DNA from 3 places in the Peribacillus sp. FSL R5-0717 genome. Region 3 is predicted to be linked to each of the others. Evidence: riboswitches for the same ligand, from Rfam matches in the RefSeq annotation. Region 3 holds a riboswitch; each other region holds the start of a gene.
What was found. A riboswitch is a leader RNA that binds a small molecule or an ion and turns the genes downstream of it on or off. The one in region 3 is predicted to bind preQ1.
Positions count from the first base shown of each region.

Region 1: another riboswitch for preQ1. It lies ahead of NYE65_RS05790 (VUT family protein); the one in region 3 lies ahead of queF (preQ(1) synthase).
Region 2: another riboswitch for preQ1. It lies ahead of queC (7-cyano-7-deazaguanine synthase QueC); the one in region 3 lies ahead of queF (preQ(1) synthase).

Region 1 is NZ_JBBOOF010000001.1:1,192,675-1,195,844, reverse strand. It holds gene NYE65_RS05805 (TetR/AcrR family transcriptional regulator) at 1-66, opposite strand, end outside; gene NYE65_RS05800 (SRPBCC family protein) at 241-681, opposite strand; gene NYE65_RS05795 (SRPBCC domain-containing protein) at 724-1,164, opposite strand; PreQ1 riboswitch class I at 1,441-1,483, shown strand; gene NYE65_RS05790 (VUT family protein) at 1,534-2,076, shown strand; gene NYE65_RS05785 (hypothetical protein) at 2,095-2,244, shown strand; gene NYE65_RS05780 (PadR family transcriptional regulator) at 2,530-2,850, opposite strand; gene NYE65_RS05775 (alpha/beta hydrolase) at 3,161-3,170, shown strand, end outside.
Region 2 is NZ_JBBOOF010000001.1:1,197,279-1,200,448, forward strand. It holds gene queE (7-carboxy-7-deazaguanine synthase QueE) at 1-242, opposite strand, end outside; gene queD (6-carboxytetrahydropterin synthase QueD) at 235-705, opposite strand; gene queC (7-cyano-7-deazaguanine synthase QueC) at 705-1,370, opposite strand; PreQ1 riboswitch class I at 1,426-1,468, opposite strand; gene NYE65_RS05830 (hypothetical protein) at 2,097-2,312, shown strand; gene NYE65_RS05835 (hypothetical protein) at 2,784-2,927, opposite strand; gene pgsB (poly-gamma-glutamate synthase PgsB) at 3,097-3,170, shown strand, end outside.
Region 3 is NZ_JBBOOF010000001.1:3,174,348-3,177,517, forward strand. It holds gene NYE65_RS15435 (EamA family transporter) at 187-1,044, opposite strand; PreQ1 riboswitch class I at 1,175-1,220, shown strand; gene queF (preQ(1) synthase) at 1,325-1,825, shown strand; gene NYE65_RS15445 (aspartate kinase) at 2,029-3,170, shown strand, end outside.

The DNA of each region.
Region 1 (3,170 bases), 2.0 Mb from region 3:
GTTTCTAGCTTCATTCAACACCATGTCCCTGGATAATTCTTGACCTGCCGATTTCCTTGGCGACATCTTATCACCTCCTTATTAATTGACCACTGGTTAATTAGGATGATAGCTCACGGATTTTTAAATGTCAATTATTGGGTTGAACTATAAAGTACTGTTTTTAAGTGGGATTATGCCATTTGTTTCACCAGTGTTGCAAAGGATAAACCCCAGTTTATTGAGGGTTTATGCAATTTATTAAAAAACTAATGATGCTCTCAAAGTAGTGACGCCATTTTCTAAATAACCCTTTAAACAGGTTAATGTATATACCCAACCTTCTTTTTGTCCGATCATTTTGTTTATTATGTCAGGATCGTCCTCACTCAATCCTGATTCGTTCACTTCAATGATCGTACTCGTTTTATCCAACTTTTTTAGTGTAATGGCAACAATCGTTTCTTGATCATTTCCGCCCCATGCAAACACGATTTTCCTATTTTCCTCTATTTCCAATACATGAATGACCACTTCAGCATCGTATTCGTTGTATCTCAATGTAGGCGTCCGGCCTTTTTCCCATCTTTCCGAACTCGATGAGAACCAGAAATTCCCGATTTTTTCAGGATTCACTATGGCTTCAAACACTTCATTCGTTGGCTTGACGATCTTGAATTTCGTGATTATTTGAGTATCCATAACTAACTCAACTCTCTTTCGATTTGTTTTTATAGTTTCCGTTTAATTATCCCAGTCTACTGATATGGGCGGCAGGGTCCGTCCAGTTTCAAGCAAGCTCTTCAGGTTACTTAAAAGGGCTGGCCATCCATTATTCAAGCCTTCAAAGGTATTGTCATCATAGACGAAATCTGTCTCCAATAGCTCCTCATGCCTAAGAGTTAACTTCACAGTCGAATCGTCCATTTTCAGTAATTCAAAAGTGACCCGTGTAGGCTGCTCGCGAGGTGTTTCGTCTCCTGCCATGATCCATGTAAACGAGAGCAGGTGCAACGGCTCGCATTTAAGTACATGCCCATGATCGGTAATCCGCCCATCATCCAGCAAATATTTAACGGCCGACCCTTCTTGCCAGTCAGACAGTACTTGTAATCCGAAGTGGTATTTCTCCGTGACTTCACCACTCGTCAAGGCTTCCCAAAGCTTCTCTGGTGTGGTTGCGATATAAATAGGATAGACAAAACGTAGTTTTTTTCATCATTCTTTTTTCTCCTCGCCAAATAAGGTACAGAACTCTATCTTTGATTTTCGGCTTTTATATACAGCCGGTCAAGCAGTTTTAAGCGACAGAAATCGGCAAAGGGGGAAACAGGGCCATTGAAGTAAATGGCTAAATCAATCGGTATCCGCGAAAACATACTAAAATCGACGGTATGGAAACTTCTTGATTTCCAACCGCTTTCAAGCTACGATGAATAAGGAAAATGATAATCCGCCTGGGCGGAAGAGGTTCTAGCTACCCTCTCAAAAAAACTAAGGAGAACAGGGCTCTTTCTTAGGGTGCTGTTTTTTCTGTATAAGGAGAATTAAGAAATGTTAAGAATTTTATTGTATTTAGTATCCATCATCACGGCGAATGTGGTTACAGCAGCTTTTGCGCCATTACATTTTGGCATGTTCATCATCCCGATGGGGACATTGCTCATCGGGGGAACCTTCATCTTCCGAGATCTGGTCCAGAATAAATTCGGCCGCGCAAAGACCTATATATGCATCGTCACTGCACTTATTTTATCTGCATGTGTATCATTTTTATTAGGAGATACGTTACTGATTGTGTTTGCTTCCGCATTATCCTTCGTGGTCGCAGAAACAGCGGATACGGAGATTTATACCCGTTTAAAGCTCCCGATGAGTTGGAGGGTGTTTTACAGCGGAATCGTTGGAGGATTTTTCGATTCGGTGATATTTGTCGTGATTGGCCTAAGTCCTCTGGGTGCCAATATATTGCCATGGGAAGCGGTACCCGCTGCGGTCATCGGCCAAATCATCGTTAAAACGATCATTCAGTCCATTGGTGCCATATTGTTGGGGCGAATCAACGTAGAACTGGAGAAACGTGTAGTCTCCAGTTAAATGCTAGGAGGGATGCACTTGATGGATGGAACCAAAAAAGAAGAAGAAAAATGCTATTGCCTCGAGGCCTTTCGTGAAAAATATGGCCCGCATGTACAAGGGGAATGCATGAAGCTCTCCTGCGCCAATTATCGCAAGCATAAAGGAATAGACAAAAAAAGGACCTGATTAGGTCCTTTTTTGCGTGATTGAAGTGACTCACGAGTAAACAGTGCGAATTCACGAGTAAAAGTACGAAACTCACGAGTAAACAGTCCGAAATCACGAGTAAAAGTGCGAAACTCACGAGTAAACAGCGAATTCACGAGTAATAGAGCAAAACTCACGAGTAAAAGTGCGAAACTCATGAGTAAACAGCGCGAATTCACGAGTAAAAGTACGAAACTCACGAGTAAAACAGCAAAAAAAGCTTCCTGGGCCGTTCCATTAAGTGCAGGAAGCTTTTTATTTGGTTTAGAATTGCTCTGAGCTTTTTCGAACTAATTTTTCCAGGAAGAAAAAGCATTCGCGTTTCCGCTCAAGTTCGGTTTGCCCATTTTCGGTGACATGATAATATTTCCTGCGGCCTGATTCGGACTCTTTCCAATGTCCTTTTATGAATTCTTTTTTTTCTAATCGTTTAAGGGCAGGGTAGAGGGTGCCTTCACTTATTTCATAGTTGCCCTTGCTCATTTGCTTCAGGATTTTCGTTATTTCATAGCCGTAAAGCTTTTTTTGCGATAGAAGTGAAAGCAAAAGGAGGTCAATGCTTCCCTTCATTAATTCTTTATCCATATAAAATCTCCTCCTTTTCATTTTTAAAGTGTAATACGTTGTACATCGTATCACAAGGTGCATTTTACTTTTCTTAAAAAAAATGGTTAAATGACGATTGCTAAATAAATTTAATCATAGTAAAATGTGCTTCGGAACGGATGAGTTGTGAAGAGTGTGGTAAGGATACTATATATATGATTTAATTGTTTTAATGAAAATACGGAATAGGATAGAAGAATCACTACTCAAGGGGTATTAATTGATTTTTTTTCGAAAATCATTTAGATTCTATTTATCAACAAGAGCAAAGAAAGAAGGTCCTAGATAGATGAAAGTGA
Region 2 (3,170 bases), 2.0 Mb from region 3:
CCAGATATCGTCACGAAGGAAAAACCGGAACCCCCAATTCGCTTCAGCTCATCCCATATTTCATCGGCAGTCATCTGAACGGTCTCTTCCTTCCCTGTGCCATCCCAAGTAAAAGCGGAATCACACCAGGAACATGAATAATCGCAGCCAGCCGTCCGAACGAACATGGTTTTTTGACCAATGACCATTCCCTCTCCTTGGATGGTCGGCCCGAAGATTTCCATTACCGGAAGTTTACTCACTTTCCATCCACTCCCGTCTGGCTTCGGCATAGCTTGTCGGCGTTTCGTACAGTCGAACAAATTCGACTCTTGCACCCTCATATTCTTTTAATGAAAGGGCTTCGGCCATTTTTTCATAAATCCAGACTACCATATTTTCAGCTGTTGTATTCATGAGCGGCAGGGTTTCATTCAAATAACGATGATCCAGGTGGATTTCGATTTCATTTTTCCAGATATCCTTGATGTCCCCAAAATCTATCATCAACCCGCGTGAATCCGTATACCCGCTCAATCCGAAAATGACTTTATACGTGTGGCCATGCAGGTTCTTGCATTTCCCTTCATAGTCATGCAGGTGGTGCGCCGCGTCAAAGGTGAATTCCTTACTCACGAGAACCCTCTTGTTTGTATACTTCAATTGGCTGCGCTGAATATCTTCATCTATTTTTTGGAGTTTATCCACTATCTTAAAACCGTACATCATGAAAGCACCTTCCGTCTGCTTACATAGTCATCCAGCCCTTTTTTCCGCAGATTGCATGCCGGACAATCTCCACAGCCATTGGAGATGATTCCGTTATAGCAAGTCAGGGTCTTTTCGCGGACAAAGTCGAACGCGCCAAGCTGGTCAGCAAGCTCCCATGTTTCCTCTTTATTAAGCCACATTAGCGGCGTATCAATCACGAATGACTGGTCCATCGATAAGTTCAAGGTCACATTCAACGATTTAATGAATACATCGCGGCAGTCAGGATATCCGCTGAAATCCGTTTCACAGACTCCTGTGACAATATGTTTAGCGCCAATCTGACTCGCCAGCACTCCGGCAAACGAAAGGAACAGCAAATTCCTCCCTGGCACGAACGTCGACGGCAGCTCCCCTTCTTCTCCGTCCGCCACTGCGATATCACTTCTCGTCAATGCATTCGGTGCCAGTTGGTTCAGCAGCGACATGTCAAGGATATGATGGTTCACACCCAATTCCTTGGCAATGTTTTGAGCGCATTCGATTTCCAAGCTATGCCGCTGATTATAATCGAACGTCACCGCTTCCACTTCCTCAAATCTCTCCAATGCCCAAAACAGGCACGTCGTACTGTCCTGTCCTCCGCTAAACACAACCACTGCCTTTTCTTTCTTCTTCATTTCTATAAAACTCCTTTTTACGGAAAAAAACAGCACCCTAAGAATAGAGCACTGTTTCTCCTTAGTTTTTTTGAGAGGGTAGCTAGAACCTCTTCCGCCTTAACGCGGAATATTATATTTTTCCAAGTCAATAGTAACTTGAAAATGATAAGAAATCAAGATGTTTATATAAAGTGAACATTAGACCTGATGGCAAATTTGGTTAACTTTTCATTACTTAAAAATTACATTAAAAATCCGATAAAAAAAAGTGAATAAAATATCGATAAGGGGTCCAATAATTTGAAAAGCGTTAAAGCCCGTATGCGGGAAATTGCTTTTTTCCCTCCCACATAAGGGAAGTTTCATTTTCATAAATTCGGGGAATATATAACTATACACAATAATGAACCATTAAAAAGCAAATCTATCAAAAGCGGCTGGAAGTGAATATTTTCCTTTGTTTTCAGAATATTTAGTGTATAATGAATATAAGGAATATTTTAACTCAAATAATCATTGCTTCCAATACCCGCTTTCTGCAATCCCGACATTCCCTTTCAATACCATGCACGGTCACTTACTCAGCAAGGATCCATTACATGCTTTTTCTCGAATCAAACCATTCACAACTTTATTCACACAAAAACATAATTTCCACTCCAAAATTGCAAAAAAAGGTTAAACTTCACCAACGATATGTTACTATTAAACTAAGACCTTTTAACCCCATAAGGAGGAATTCATATGAAACGTTTTTTCAAATTCATCGCAGATTTTAACGAAAGAAAAGCATTGCAACGGGAAACCAAAGAATTCTTTCGCAAAGAATACGAAAATTATATGAAGATGAATCCTGACAATCAACGTAAAAAAAGGAGATTAGCTCCTAGATTTTATGTGATTGATGGCGGTAAAAAGGACTCCACCCTTGAGATTTCTGAGAGAAAGAAATCAAGTTAACCTGGATTCCTTCCATTATCAGCTACCCATGCTGTAATTCAAGACCCACAAAAGGTAAATCTATCCATGTTTAACGGAGATCCGTGACCATTCCATTCATTTACAATATATAAGCCGAAAGCCCAGATATGCTTCTGGGCTTTTTTTATTTTTCATTCTTATATAAACACTTTATCTATAGAAGAAACTAGGTATTTTTTAAAAGAAATGGGCTAACTCTAGTTCATTTCATTTTTTAGGTAAAAGGTCAATTATAGACCTATGGGTATTCCCGAGGAAAATACTAAAAAAAAGAGATGTGTTCTTTTACTCATCTTTGTCCATATTCAAAAGAGTTCAACTAATTGAGTCGTTAGATGCAATATTTCACATTGAATGAAAAATCCATAAAAATTGTAACCTTTATGTCAAACAATGGGTATATACAATTAACAAACTGTAATAAACCTCACTTTTTAAAAAAAATATTATTCAAATATAGCCATTATGAATTAGGTTCAAATGCTCATAAAACCATTTTGATTCTGACTGAAATGGGGCTTTATTAAACTTTCCATAATTTAGTGTAAATGAAACCTCGATTCCCTCGATTTCCAGCCATATCTTTGTACTCATAAAATAATTCATCCCATTAGATACTATTACACACTAATATACATATATTTGAAAAAGCTGTTGATAACTATATTACGATAGAATAATTGGCTCTTGCCTATTAAGTTTAAAATCATGTAGTGTGTATTCAGTAATTCAAATAATTGAAAAAAAGAGAGGTTAAAAAAAAATGGCACCAATATTTATTTGTGCGATCTTTTTGCTTGGCTATGGCATTTTTGAACAAAAACGCCATCAGAAGCG
Region 3 (3,170 bases):
CCCGTAGCAGAAGGATAATCAAACATTTCAAAAGCTAAAATCGTGAGAATTAATATTCAAAATTATCTGATATTTTAAGTGAAGTGTCAACACTTTTTTTTTGACATGCCCCATTTTCAGGTTTTTTAAAAAACGACCTGGCTTGTATACATGACAGCCAGGTTGTTTTTTTAAAACGAACTATATTCATATTTTAGTTAAAATAATACCGATTAATGCTGCAAGGACACCAGCAATTTGATAGTTTTTTAGTTTTTCCTTGAATATATAACATCCAGCGAATACGACAACCAAACAGTTCAGGCTGACGACAGGGAAAATGATGCTTGCGATGCCAGTGTTCAACGCAAAGAAATAACATCCATAGCCTATCATGCTTAAAAAGCCTACTAAGGAACCGATTTTGACTTCCTTTAGCTTGATTTTTTCTTTTTTAAAGGCTAGAGCCGAAAGAAGATAAAGCATTCCGCCTCCATACATTGATACAAGGATATCAAGGGAGTTTAATTGAAGACGTGTTGATGTCGTCATAAGAATGCCGAGCACACCAAAAGATAAGATGGAGAGTAATGTGTGCATCATCCATGGGACATATTGATGATTACCTTTTGCATTAGGTGTATATTGGATGACTAATGTAGCGATAAACATGCAGGCGATTCCACTCCACTGCAAGGAAGAAATATGTTCGTGAAAAATTAAAGCTGCACAGAGAATGGGGAATATGGCATTCGCTGCGATTAATGGAGATGTCAAGCTTGCCGGACCTTTTTCAAAGGCGCTTGCCATCTGGATGTTACCATTGGCGTTCAGTACACCAATTGCTGCACCAAGCATGATGGACAGCCAGTTCAGCTGCAAACCATCCATTAATACTCCATAAACAATGGACAAAATAAAAGCTGAAAAATAAAAGAAAAATTGGATATGTATCTTGGAATACCCTTTTCCGCTGCTCCATTTAAAAATGCTGTTATTGATTCCGAAACATAAACTCGTGATGAGTGCTGCAAAAATCCACATTGACTTAATCTCTTCCTTCATGTAGGATAAACTTCTTCTACATTTTAAGCTGAATGCCCTTAGGAATCAAACCAAATTTAAAATGTATGATTGACAGATTAGATATTTTTTTCTATATTTACTATGACAATTTTAAAATATTTCCCGATAAACGGGAGAGGTTCATAGCATCACCCTCTTAAAAAAACTATGGCTTTGATATTTTTTGCGAATCAACCATATCTTTGAGGAGATATGGTTTTTGTTATATAGAGGCCCATTTTATGAATCTCCCTGAAATGTGGGATTAGGAGGACTTTTCATGTCTGGAAGAAAAGAAGAAGAATTAAAAAAAGATATCACACTGCTTGGGAATCAAGGAACAAAATATACATTCGACTATGCTCCTGAAATCCTTGAGTCATTCGATAACAAGCATCCGAACCGGGACTATTTCGTCAAATTCAATTGCCCGGAATTCACTAGTTTATGTCCAATCACGGGCCAGCCGGACTTTGCTACCATTTACATCAGCTATATTCCCAGTGTGAAAATGGTGGAAAGTAAGTCTTTGAAACTCTACTTATTCAGCTTCCGCAATCATGGTGATTTCCATGAAGACTGCATGAACATCATCATGAATGATTTAATCGAATTGATGGACCCTAAATATATTGAAGTCTGGGGCAAGTTTACACCTAGGGGCGGAATTTCCATCGACCCTTACACGAATTATGGGAAACCAGGTACGAAGTATGAGGAAATGGCGAATTACCGCTTGATGAATCATGACTTATACCCGGAAACCGTGGATAATCGCTAAAGAATAGGAGGGACAATGGGCATATGCCCGTTGTCTTTTTTTAGTTTATAGCTAATTTCGATCAGTGGTTCTGTCATTCTGTCCTTTTTAAGAGTACAAATGTCCTCCCATAATGGAATTTCCACTTGATTGTTTCGAGAAAAAGCGTAATAATAGGGAGAGTTAATTTTGACAGAATATTTACGAAAATAGGGGATGTCGAGATGAAAGTTGCAAAGTTTGGTGGAAGTTCACTTGCGTCAGGTGATCAGTTGAGGAAGGTATTCGAAATTGTTGTTTCTGATCCAGAGAGGAAGATTGTGGTCGTTTCTGCTCCAGGAAAACGCAATTCCGATGATATAAAGGTGACGGATTTATTGATTGAAGCTGCGGAACAGCAGCTGCGCGGGGATAACGGAGAGCATTTGATAGAAGATGTTGTATCCCGCTATGCGAGCATTGCTGAAGAGTTGGATATATCCGAGAGTGTAATCACAGGGATTCATGAAAATTTAATGGCGCTGCTGCATGCAGATCAAACGAACCCAAAGCGCTATCTGGATGCCTTGAAGGCAGGTGGCGAGGATAATAATGCGAAGCTGGTCGCAGGTTATTTCCAAAGCCTTGGAGTGGAGGCACAGTATATCAATCCGAAGAAGGCAGGCTTGATCGTAACGGATGAAGGTGGATTTACCAGGGTGCTGCCAGAGTCTTATGATCGGTTATATGCTCTGCGTGATGAGCCGGGAATCGTTGTATTCCCAGGATTCTTCGGATATACGTTAGATGGTGATGTGTTAACCTTCTCAAGAAGCGGTTCCGATATTACGGGTTCGATTCTTGCTAATGGGGTCAAAGCTGATTTGTATGAGAACTTTACGGACGTGGATGCCGTTTATGCGGTGAATCCAAATGTGGTTTCCAATCCGAAGGGAATCCGGGAACTAACCTATCGTGAGATGCGTGAGCTTTCTTATGCAGGTTTCTCGGTATTTCATGATGAGGCGCTGATTCCTGCATTCCGGGCGGGAATACCTGTCCATATCCAGAATACGAACAATCCGGCGGCACAAGGGACCCGCATTGTGAATACACGGGATAATACGAACGGGCCTGTTATTGGGATTGCAAGTGATAAAGGATTTTGCAGTATTTACATTAGCAAATATTTGATGAACCGGGAAGTTGGTTTTGGCCGGAAACTGCTGCACATCCTCGAGGATTATGGAGTTTCATATGAGCATATTCCATCAGGCATCGATGATGTGACGCTTATTCTAAGGCAGGACCAGATGAAAGGGGATACCGAAAAGAAAATCATTTCCCGAATCAAGAAAGAGCTTCATGCCGATGAAGTGAATGTGGA